3 regions of the Furfurilactobacillus sp. WILCCON 0119 genome follow, and region 3 is predicted to be linked to each of the others. Evidence: predicted binding sites of a transcription regulator. Region 3 holds the regulator's gene; each other region holds the start of a gene.

Region 1 (4,055 bases), on a different contig from region 3:
CACAACCTGGTTGACATAGTCTGTCAGCAGGCTTTCCGTCACGCTTCCGGTCACTAACAGGGCGTTTGCTAACGTCACGTCGTTATCCCCAAAGGAGATCGTCTGATCGAGAATACTCAGTGCATCACGCATCCCCCCCTCGGCAGCATTGGCAATGACGCGCAGTGCTGCTTCTTCAAACGGAACCGACTTTTGGTCTAGAATGTACACCATCCGTTCAAAACTTTCTTGGGCGGTAATTCGCTTAAAGTCAAAGCGTTGGGTCCGCGAAATGATCGTTGCCGGAATCTTTTGGGGTTCCGTGGTGGCTAAAATGAAGATAACGTTTGCTGGTGGTTCTTCCAACGTTTTCAATAACGCGTTGAACGCCCCCGTCGATAACATGTGCACTTCATCAATGATGTAAATTTTATAGGTTGCTTGTGTCGGCGCGTACTTTGCCTTATCACGAATGTCCCGAATTTCTTCAACCCCGTTATTCGAGGCCGCATCGATTTCAATGACATCATTTAATTGCCCCGCCGTAATGGCCTGACAAATGTCGCAGTGATTGCACGGTTCGCCATCCACCTGGTTGGGACAGTTAATCGCCTTAGCAAAAATCTTCGCCGCCGATGTCTTCCCGGTTCCCCGTGGACCACAGAAAAGGTAAGCATGACTGGTCTGATTTGTAATGATCGCATTTTTTAACGTTTGCGTAATGACGGATTGACCCACAAGGTCGTCGAATCGTTGGGGCCGCCACACCCGGTATAGCGCTTGATAGCTCATGCTTAACTCCTTTGATCTGCTTTACTGAACGATTAAAAACCTGGTAATAGTATACTGGTTTTAAAAACAAATAAAAAGCGCCTGGTCGGTTGACCAAGCGCACTAATTATCATTAAACATGAAGCACAAACCACCACGGACTTAGTGCTGCTACCTTCCGGTCCTGACACGATTCGTGAGGGTGACCTTGCCTCATGGCCTTTCGGCAATTAATTATAATACGCTTGTTGCACCATAATTGCCACCCTTTTGCTCAAAAAATGGTGGCTTTTTCATTGCACATTGTCCGTTCATCGTTGCCCTGGTTTCGGCTTGCCCCGGCCGTTTCGAATCGCCCGGAAAAACTGTTTCATCTCGTTAGCCGCTTCATCGGCAAGAAGGCCCTCATGAACCCGAACGCGATGATTGAACCGGTCGTCCTCCAACAGTTCATACAATGACCGAACGGTTCCAGCCTTGGGGTCCCGGGCACCAAAGTACACGTCAGGAATCCGTGAATTGATAATGGCACCACTACACATGGGACACGGTTCGATCGTCACAAACAATTGACAGTCCTCAAGCCGCCATGTGTTCAGCGTGTGGTTAGCTTCACTGATGGCCATCATTTCTGCATGTAAGGTGGCGTCCTGGGCGTGTTCACGTAAATTATAGCCCCGGCCAACGATTTCACCGTCATGAACCACAACGGCACCAATTGGCACCTCACCAACACTACCTGCAATCCTAGCTTGTTGGAGTGCCGCCTGCATCGCCCATTGTTGTTCCGCAGTCAAAACTTCTCCGGCACTACTCATGTGGCATCGTTGCTACCAAAATGTAGTAGCCCTTATCTTTTTTAACAATTTCACAGTTTCCAAAGGTCGCCGTCATTAACTTCTTTGCCGACGGGGCCCCCTGCTTTTTTTGTAAAACCACCGTTAGTGTTCCCCCAGGAAGCAGATGGTCCTTGGCACCACTCAACATGTCATCAACGATGGCTTTTCCTGCGCGCACTGGTGGGTTAGTCACGATTGCCGCGTACCGATCCGTCACGGCCGCATACCGATCAGACGCAAAGATCGTGACATTATCAATGCGGTTTTGCTGTGCGTTTTTTTGGGCTAACGCTAACGCACGTTCGTTGACATCAACCATTGTTACCGTTCGCTCTGGGTAAGTTGAAGCAAGGGCCAACCCAATTGGTCCGTAGCCACACCCCAAATCCAGCACACTGCCTGACGGAACGTGGTCTAGTGAAAACGCATCAAGTAAAACACGTGATCCATAATCGACAGTTCGTTTAGAAAAGACACCGTTATCGGTGGTAAAGGTTAATTCTCGCCCTAATAATCGGAAAGACCACGTCGTTTCGTCGTGGACAGCTTCCGGATTTGGCGTATAATAATGATCGTTACTCATGGTTTTAATCCTCATTTCTAGTTTTATGATAATGGAATCTCATGAAAAAGTAACGAAAAAAATTAAAAAAATAAATCGTTGATAGAACACCACATCTTGTAGCCCTTTTCCAATTTTGGCACAAAATGTGGTGTTTTTAAGTTGCATTTCAATTTTCAGCCACTATACTAAAGTCATTAGCAATTGCTCAAATCAATCGATTTGCGAGCGGAGAGGAAGTGGCCATTATGGCTAAAATTACTGTTTTTACGAAGGATAACTGTATTCAATGCAAGATGACGAAGCGTTTTTTAACCGCACACAACGTGGACTTTGAAGAACAAAATATCAATCAGCACCCCGAACTCATCGATTATTTAAAGGGCCGTGGTTTTCAAGCCATGCCCGTCGTCGATGCTGGAGAAGCTGTTGTCTCTGGTTTCCGTCCTGATGTATTAGCGACGTTAGCCTAAGTATTAACGCTTCATTCATTGGCATTCATGACGCACGTAACGGCCTTGCGCGCGTCTTTTCTTTTATCAAAAATTCAGGGAGTGGAATTCATGGCACTAAACGAGTTAACCGACGTTTCTTATTACGATCTCAACAATCAAATCAACATTCCGGTCAACGGACAAATTCCGCTAAATAAAGACCAGGAAGCACTGGCTGCTTTTTTAACCGAAAATGTGGAACCCAACACCATGCGCTTTGACAGTCTCCGTGACCGGTTTGACTACTTACTGAATAATAATTACATCGAACGCGCTTTTTTTGAACAGTACGAGTTTGCCTTCGTGGAACGGCTCTACACCTACTTAGCAGAACAAGATTTTCACTTTAAAACGTTTATGGCTGCGTACAAATTCTACGCACAGTACGCATTGCGCACAAATGATAACCAGCTTTACCTTGAACGCTTTGCCGATCGTGTTGCCATGAACGCCCTGTTTTTTGCCGATGGTGACGAAGATCTCGCCATGGCCTTAGCCGATGAAATCATTCACCAACGTTACCAACCTGCTACTCCCAGTTTTCTTAACGCTGGCCGGGCCCGCCGTGGCGAATTGGTGTCCTGTTTTGTGCTTCAAATGACAGACGACATGAATGCCATTGGCCGTGGCATCAACTCTGCGCTTCAATTATCACGGATTGGTGGTGGGGTCGGGATTAACCTCTCCAACCTGCGTGAGGCCGGTGCACCAATTAAAGGCATTGCAAACGCCGCTTCCGGTGTCGTTCCCGTAATGAAGTTACTGGAGGACTCCTTCTCTTACTCAAACCAACTTGGCCAACGTCAAGGAGCCGGTGTCGTGTACTTATCCGTTTTCCATCCTGATATTGTCGCCTTTTTGAGTGCCAAAAAGGAAAATGCGGATGAAAAGATCCGGGTCAAGACCCTTTCACTTGGGATCACGATTCCCGACAAGTTTTATGAACTAGTCGCAGCAGATGCCGACATGTACCTCTTTTCACCACAAAGCGTGGAAAAAGTTTACGGCACCCCATTCTCCTACGTGGACATTACAAAAGAATATGACAACCTGGTGGCCAACCCTGCGATCGCCAAAACAAAGATCCGGGCCCGCACATTAGAAACTGAAATCAGCAAGCTCCAACAAGAATCTGGTTATCCTTATGTTGTGAACATTGATACCGCCAACCTCAACAACCCAATTGCCGGTAAAATCATCATGAGTAATTTATGTTCAGAAATCCTCCAGGTGATGACACCCTCAAAGATCAACAATCGCCAAGAATATGATGTGTTGGGTAAAGATGTTAGTTGTAACCTTGGGTCGACAAACATCGTTAACCTGATGGCATCCCCTAACTTTGGACATTCCGTTGACGCCATGGTTCGTGCATTGACCTACGTAACCGACCACAGTAACATTGATGTT
Region 2 (4,055 bases), on a different contig from region 3:
CCACCCGCGAGTGTCAATCTGATTGACCTGTTTATCAAACGCAAACATTCCAGACATATTGGTTACCCTTGATACATCTACATTTTGTAATCCATCGATGCTTTCAAACCAAGGAGCATCAGTATTTCCATCATATGAGCTAAATAAATAACTTGCGTCGTTATTTGCAATAACTCCTGATTCAATAACGACTTTTTTAATTGTCTCGGAACTCAGAAACGAAGCATCCCATGTAGCAATACCATACCCATACGTATTAGCTAAAGTTCCTGCATGCAAAGTTAATGTCCCTTGATCATCAAAATCCCATTTTACGGATCCATTTATCCCCGACTTTATTATGGCCGCTTTAGACAACGCTTGTACCGTATATGGGGCTAGTTTTTCCGTACTTGAAGTGCTTGGAGTACTTACCGTACTGCTACTTGTTGCACTTGCACTGACTGCTGCACTTGTAGCACTCGCTGTACTTGTAGCACCTGCTGTGCTCGCCGTATTTGTGCCACTCGATACGCTTGTAGCACTTGCTGCGCTTGTGATGCCTGTTGCGCTTGTAGTATCATTTCCACTTTCCTGAACAGCGGCAGAGCTATCTGTTAAAACACTGTTTGAAATATCCGTGCTAGTTTTATCTTCAGAAGCTGCTTGCTTGGATACTTGATCATTTGTTCCTTCATCGGATTCAACCAAAGATGTTTTATGCGCATCGCTACCCAAGACTAACTTATTTGGTTGGGAAATTGGCGCTGTTATTTCATTAGCGTCTAATACTGGTAATGTATCAGCATGAACATTTTGATTAGAGTAAACGGAGGCAACGGTAAAAGCAACCATGGTTATTCCACTAACAACCCAAAATTTTCCGGATTTATATAGTTTATATCGCGTTTTTAAATAGGGTTCCATACTTAGACACCATCCCGTAATCTATTACGTTTTGCACAATTACATCCTACGCAACTATAACACTTTTTTATTTTTATTAAAATATATTTAATCAAATGAACTATATAATCATTTAATTTGCCATTTTAAATTAGTGAAGCTCTAAAGACTATATATGCATCCTAAGTCAACACACCAATATAAATAGTCCAATATTTCCACTAATCTCAAATATTAACTACCATTTTCCTGAACATCCACGAATATTTAGACAGCAAAAGAGCCTTAACGATGATGAGTAAATCAACGTTAAGGCTCTTTTATTAACTTCCGTAAAAATCATTTATGCGCCTGGAGGGAATCGAACCCCCATCTCAAGAACCGGAATCTTACGTGCGATCCATTACACTACAGGCGCAACTCGTTTATACCTAACTGGTACCTTACTATATTAGCGAATATTAGCCAGAAACACAACCCGAAAACCAACATTTTTGTCATTTTTCCCAAAAACGCTGAGAGGCAGTTAATTGTCATGTTAATAATTAACCTGCTATGATGATTTACATAAATAAAATTTATGGAGGAGATCAACGATGATTACAATTTTTCATAACGAAATCGGTCACCACAGCATTCACTTCCCCAAAGGTAAATACTTAACGTTTAATCTTGTTCACCCAACCCCCAACTCACCGTACCGCATCGAAATTATCGACACCAATCTAAATGGTGTCAAAAAACTTCAAGTTCGGTTTAGTCACCTGGGCCAAATTATGCGGCTCAATGAACCAGAACTTAGCTTTCAACTAATTTAATCAACCCATCATGGCCATCAATCCTTGCTGATAAAGGATTGACGGCCTTTTTTCTATCCCCAAACGCCCTTTAAAAAGTACTCGTTTTCATTTTGTTTCAAATTTCGAACACACAATATATAGATTTTTCAAAACTTTTTTCACATCATCTTGTGTCCGAGGTAAATTTCCGTCTAAGACCGGTAGACCAGTCGTCAGCCGGTGCTTAACCACGTTAACTGCTATATACAGAAAGCGTTTTGAGGACATTTTGTTTTCGCGGTTGATGATGCTAGTATAGCTATCAGTGCGTTACAGGCCTGAATCTTTAAACTCTACCGGGCCACAAATATAAATCATAGAATGGAGCGTTTATTTCATGCATCACATCACTAATTATTTCAAGTTTCTGGCTCACCAACTTACGGGGTGGCACACGGCCTCATACTGGCTCTTCGGGTTTTCACTCGGGGCCCAGGTCATGACACTTGTCTCCAACCCGTTCGGCTTGGTCAACCTGATCACCTTTATTGGGACGACCCTTGGGGTGCTCTGCATCCTCGCCATTAACCAGGCCAAAAGTGTTAATGGTTTTCTTGGGGTTCTGTCCGCGCTCTGTTTTGTGTATGTCGGTTTTGCCGCTAAGAACTACCTGTCCATCGCTGAACAGCTGGTTTACATGGCCACGTTGGACCTTCCCGTCCTGCTGAGCCCAAGCTGGAACAAAAACATGGTCAGCAAGATTCGCTCCTTTACGTGGCGGAGTACTTCCGTTGCCATTATTGCCACGATCATCACATACGGTTTGTCTGGCTTCCTGATTGGGGCCCTGACAAACGACCCGCGGCCATGGATCGATGCCATTTCATTTAGTATCTCTGCCTGTGCCGGCGTGATCTGTTTCCTTCGTTTCAAACAACAATACATCTGGTGGGTTGCTTCTGGTCTTGCCCAGATGGTCCTCTGGGCCGTCTCATTCCGTCAAGGTGATGCAACGCTTGCCATGTTCGTCAACAGTTCCGTTTACTTGTTGAACGACTTCTTGGCATTCACGATTTCACCTTGGTACAACAAGCAAAACCAGGCTTCCCAAGCAGCAAAAGAAACGGCATACTTTGCCAACCTTGATGCTGCCAACAATAACTAACGTCAGCGGCTTATCCTGCCCAGAGTAACGCACTCAAACATTCATTTAAAAATGAGTCTCCCTTTGGAGGCTCATTTTTCTTTGCGATCGTCGCTACTGATCGCCCGTTCGTTGTTCCAGCAACCCTGCGAGTGTTGCCCGTTGAAACCCACCAATGAGGTCATGGATCGTTGTCAGTGACTCTTGTTGCCCACCTAACAACCATTCACGCCACATTCTGTACACACCGGCGCTCATAAACTGGGGCCAGTACGTTTGCTGGGCAGACGTTAATTGTGACCACACATCAATCTGTTCATAAAACCGCAACATGTTGTCATTAAAAATTTCCTTAATGACGTGTTCAAACCCCCGGTCAACGGCCAGTTGAAGAACATCAATATTCGTCACCAAAAAATCACTGAGCGCCGCCATCTTTTCTGATGGTTGTTTGTACATCACGGCGTCAAACTGAGCATCGATCAACGGCCTAAAGTGTGCCACCAGAATGTCATCTAATGTCGCAAAATTCCGATAAAACGCCATTCGACTGACCCCGGCTCGCTTCACCACTTGGGTCACGGTAATATCCGTCAAATCCGTCGTCACCAACAATTGCAACAACGCGTTTGCGAGGTACGTTTGTGAATCCTGTTTGATTGATTGTGCATGTTGTGTCGCTGCCATTACACTTTCTCCATTCTGTCATAGATGCGCCGTTTTCACTTGAACAACTGAACCCGTGACTGTATGCTACTGTCATTAACGTTACAAGTGTAACGGAAGCGAAAGGATTTCTCAATGACTTCACAACAAAAACAACTGGTCGTCGTAACCGGCGGCAGCGGCTTTATTGCCATCCACATAATTCTTCAATTACTTCAACAAGGTTACGCCGTTCGGACCACCGTTCGTGACTTAAAGAAGACAGCCCTCATTCACGATATGCTCACCACTGGTGGGTGGACCGATTTCAGCGACCTCAGTGTCATGGCTGCTGACCTGACGCACGATGACAATTGGGCCACCATTATGACTGGCGCCGACTACGTCATTCACCCAGCCTCCCCAACCCCCACGCTGAACTTTAAAAATGAGGATGAAATGATTCGGCCTGCCATTGACGGCGTGCTCCGCGTCCTCACTGCGGCCCGTGATGCCCACGTTAAACGGGTCGTTTTGACCTCCGCTTACGGTGCCGTTTTTGCCGGACATAAGAACCGCAAAACACCATACACTGAGGAAGA
Region 3 (4,055 bases):
GTGGCCGCTGATGATGAAGCCTGTTCGTTCCAATCCGGAAGTTGCTCCCGTGAAACGGTCTGCCCACCACGGCCTGTTTGCCGCTGAATCCGACGCTGTTCTTGTGCCGTTGCAAACTCACGCATGTGCGTTACCGCTTGTTCGGGTGTTTGTACCTTTGCCTTCGACCAGTCATTACCAATGCGATCCACACTGTTTTGGTACAGCACGTTTTGATCCTGATCATTGATCAGATAATAAATCAGCATGTTCACAACACTTGGTGCAAACAAATGGCGCTCCATTAGTTTAGAAAGGACACGCTGCTCATTATCCGTCACGTACTGATTTTTTTCTTGTTTCAACGCTGCTAGAAAATCTGCTGGTGCATAAGCCTTGGCGGCCGCTAACAAACCAGCAGTCTGGGCGTCCACAGTCGCTGGCGCACTTGCACTAGCAGTAACTGGTGCTGCCGCAACACTCGCCTGATCAGCCTGTGACGAACTACTGGACTGCTGTTCCATTTGAAAACTGCCGGCCACCAACCGCTTAAATCGTTCTGGATCAAAGCGGTTTGTCGTGACACTCGTTGCCTTAACGATGTGGTTCGCCAATTCTCGCTCAGTAAAACCATACAGTTGGGCCTCAGCCGTCAGTAGCTCGCGCTCAGCGAGAACAGAGTCAACATCGACATATTCTGGTTTTAGATAGTTTGCTAATAATGAAAAATCAATCGCTGGCGTCCCGGTTTGCTTCAGCGTCGCAGCCGCCATCGGTGCCGTTAATTGCGCAGGCCGATTAGCGAGTTGCTGTTCATTAATGTGATAAACTTCCAAAAAATCCGCCGAAACGTTGGTCAGGTGGCTAACGTCAAACATTGGTTGATCGAAGTGATCAAGAACGGTGTCGTACCGCGGCTGTCCAACCAATTGTAATAATAAAATGCTTAACAAATCGTCCGCAAAAAAAGCCTGGGCAGAAAGTGGCAACTGAAGTTGATACACATAAACATCCCCGACAGAATCCGTTTGGTATAACGTTTCTAACAGGCCTAACGCCTCTAACCGCCGTCGCGCCGCAACAAACGTTGGGAGGTCCATGTTGAGCCATCCAAGTAGCTCACTGTGCAACCGCCGGGTCGATAATTGCGGCCGATCAGTCGTGAATGTCTTTAGTCCGTCATAGACGGCAAAGGCGTCCGCCCCGAGGACCGGCAAATACAACCACTGCCAGCTTTCTTGGTCAAACGCCTGGTGCTGTGGCACGGTCACGATCAGCCCTGATCGCGGCGTTGTCACTGATGCTGAATTCGTCATCGTGCCCTCCTCTTTTACATTACGATTTTTTCTTTAACCGTTTATCCCGGTCAACCATTTCTTTCATTTCGTTTAGAAAGACCGTCATGTCTTTAAACTGACGGTAAACACTGGCGAACCGAATGTAGGCAATTTCGTCCACATTGACCAGGTCATCCATAACATATTCACCGATCAACTGACTGGAGACTTCATTTTCACCTAACGCGCGAACCTTCCCGTCCACACGTTCAACCACTTCGTTCATTTGTTGCATGGTCACCGGCCGCTTTTCGGCTGAGCGAATGACGCCACGCAAAATCTTGTCCCGACTAAATTCCTCACGGGTTCCATCTTTTTTAATCACTAATAATGGTGTTGCCTCAACACGTTCAAACGTGGTGAAGCGAAAACCACACTTTTCACATTCACGGCGCCGCCGGATTGCTTGTCCTTCAGCCGTTGGTCGACTATCAACAACCCGTGTGTCGTTATGATGACAATGTGGACACTGCATAATTATGGGCTCCTTTATGTTTCTCGCTTAATCCCCGGGTTGGCGGACTTTGTCCAGCAATTTTACCACTTGTAAACGGGTTGCTTCAACACTCCCCGAATTATCGATCACAAAGTCAGCTTGTTGAACCTTCTCAGCCAATGGTTGCTGACTCATGATTCGTCGTGTCGCCTCACTGGTCGTTAACTGATCACGGGCCATCAACCGCTGTAATTGGATGGACCGCGGTACGCTAACCACCACGACCAAATCAACCTCTGCCTCATAATGTTGCTCAAGTAGTAGCGGTGCATCAAGGACAATAATTGGTGCCTTATCCGCTGTTAGCCGCGCCAACTGCCCCTTTATCGCAGTCCGAATGACGGGTTGAATGATGGCATTTAACTGTGTCATTTTTTCTGGATCCGCGAAGACCAGTTGGCCCAACCGCCGGCGATTCAAAGTCCCAGTGGTTGTCAAAATTTCCTTGCCAAACGTTTTCACTAACTGTGCTAAGGTCGGCGTGTTGGGCGCAACCACCTCATGAGCCACCTGGTCTGCGTCAACAATTGGCAAGTGCTGCGCCGCGAGCATCTTCGAAACGGTGGATTTGCCACTCGCGATTCCACCCGTTAAACCAATGATAATTGTCATTGGCCGGCCTTCTTTACAGGCGCCCCATTAACCGTCAGCACTTGCTCCTTGGGACAAAATGTTGTCCCCCGCTCGCCAACTTTAATCTTGACCATTTCGGTGCCGCACCGTTCACAGGGTTCCCCCACATGGCCGTAAGCATGCAGCTCGTTTTGAAATTCACCAGCATGACCAAATGCACTGTACGTGAAAACGGTGGTCCCATGATGATCGATTGCTAATTGTAATTCGGCAAAGATGTTTTCACGCAGGCTTGCCCATTGTGAACGCGTTAATGAATTCGTGGGTTGTTCGGGATGAATTTTGCTCAGCCATAACACTTCATCGCAATAAATGTTGCCAAGCCCGGCAACATTTTGCTGATCCAAAAGCCACGTTTTGACGGCTTTACGACTTTTAGCGGCCTTCGCCACTAAATAATCAACGGTCAACGTTTCTGGTGTGGGTTCTGGCCCCAATGATTTCAAGCCCCCCACAGTGTCTTCGTCACCGGTATGAATCACGATCATGCGCCCAAACTTACGGGTGTCGTTGTAGCATAATTCCTGCCCATCATCCAAATGGAAAATAACGTGCGTATGTTTATCCACTGGTGTCCCCGCGGGTGCCCCAAAATATTTCCCTTCCATCCGCAAGTGGGACACCATCGTTAGGTCATCAGTAAAGCGAAACAGAAGGTACTTGCCCCGCCGGTCAACCCGGAGAATCTGTTGACCTGTCAGCCGCTTTTTGAAGTCAGAAACCCCGTTTAAAATCATCTTATCGTAAAAAACATCAATTTTTGTGATGGTCTTACCAACCACCATTTTTGTTAGGCCCCGCCGGACCGTTTCAACCTCTGGTAATTCTGGCATTGTTTCTGCCTCCACCCTTTAGTTTGTCACTATTTTGCTTCGTACCATGACTGTCCGTGTGCACTTTCAACCTTCAACGGAATGGCCAGTTTCACGGCCGAGTCCATCACACTTGGGACCAACTTTTCCAGTGTCGGAATTTCTTCAAGCGGCGCTTCAAACACCAATTCATCATGGATCTGAAGGAGCATCGTTGCCTGCAACCCTGCGTCCGCTAACGCTTGTTGCATGTTAATCATTGCAATCTTAATGATGTCAGCCGCAGAACCTTGAATTGGCGTGTTCATTGCCGTTCTTGCCGCAAACGATCGCCGGTTAAAGTTGCTTGAATTGATTTCAGGAAGGTACCGCCGCCGGTGCGTAATCGTCTCAACATAGCCTTGATCCTTCGCCCGTTCCACAATTTCCTCAGTGTAACGTTTAACATCAGGATATTCCCGGAAGTACGTGTCAATAAATTGCTTGGCCTCATTTCGGGATAAACCAAGGTTTTGGGCCAAACCAAAGTCACTGATCCCGTACACAATTCCGAAGTTGGTGGCCTTAGCCTGACGCCGCATCAGTGGCGTGACCTCATCATTGTTCGCAAGACCAAAGATTCGGCGAGCCGTCGCTGCATGAATATCTTCATCCTCGCGGAACGCTTCCTGTAAGTTGGCGTCACCGGTAATGTGTGCCAACACCCGCAATTCAATTTGCGAATAATCTGAAGAAAAGATCTCCCAGCCTTCGTGACTCGGTACAAACGCCTTTCTGATTTCCCGGCCCTGTTGCGTT

The links. Region 3 encodes NrdR, which represses ribonucleotide reductase genes. Its sites were predicted from a motif close to ACACNATATATNGTGT; they were not measured.
Region 1: the regulator NrdR is predicted to act here: its motif matches at 2,259-2,274, upstream of nrdH (glutaredoxin-like protein NrdH).
Region 2: the regulator NrdR is predicted to act here: its motif matches at 1,814-1,829, upstream of pnuC (nicotinamide riboside transporter PnuC).

The regions. Positions count from the first base shown of each region.
Region 1 is NZ_JBPCCV010000002.1:279,838-283,892, forward strand. Features, by position in the region: gene dnaX (DNA polymerase III subunit gamma/tau) at 1-771, opposite strand, end outside; RNA gene ffs (signal recognition particle sRNA small type) at 883-971, opposite strand; gene ACRYI5_RS04915 (nucleoside deaminase) at 1,062-1,568, opposite strand; gene ACRYI5_RS04920 (class I SAM-dependent methyltransferase) at 1,561-2,172, opposite strand; gene nrdH (glutaredoxin-like protein NrdH) at 2,400-2,624, shown strand; gene nrdE (class 1b ribonucleoside-diphosphate reductase subunit alpha) at 2,715-4,055, shown strand, end outside.
Region 2 is NZ_JBPCCV010000002.1:205,239-209,293, forward strand. Features, by position in the region: gene ACRYI5_RS04540 (BspA family leucine-rich repeat surface protein) at 1-906, opposite strand, end outside; tRNA gene ACRYI5_RS04545 (tRNA-Arg) at 1,232-1,303, opposite strand; gene ACRYI5_RS04550 (hypothetical protein) at 1,482-1,703, shown strand; gene pnuC (nicotinamide riboside transporter PnuC) at 2,062-2,829, shown strand; gene ACRYI5_RS04560 (TetR/AcrR family transcriptional regulator) at 2,923-3,495, opposite strand; gene ACRYI5_RS04565 (SDR family oxidoreductase) at 3,610-4,055, shown strand, end outside.
Region 3 is NZ_JBPCCV010000001.1:155,394-159,448, reverse strand. Features, by position in the region: gene ACRYI5_RS00850 (DnaD domain protein) at 1-1,295, opposite strand, end outside; gene nrdR (transcriptional regulator NrdR) at 1,315-1,791, opposite strand; gene coaE (dephospho-CoA kinase) at 1,819-2,424, opposite strand; gene mutM (DNA-formamidopyrimidine glycosylase) at 2,421-3,278, opposite strand; gene polA (DNA polymerase I) at 3,308-4,055, opposite strand, start outside.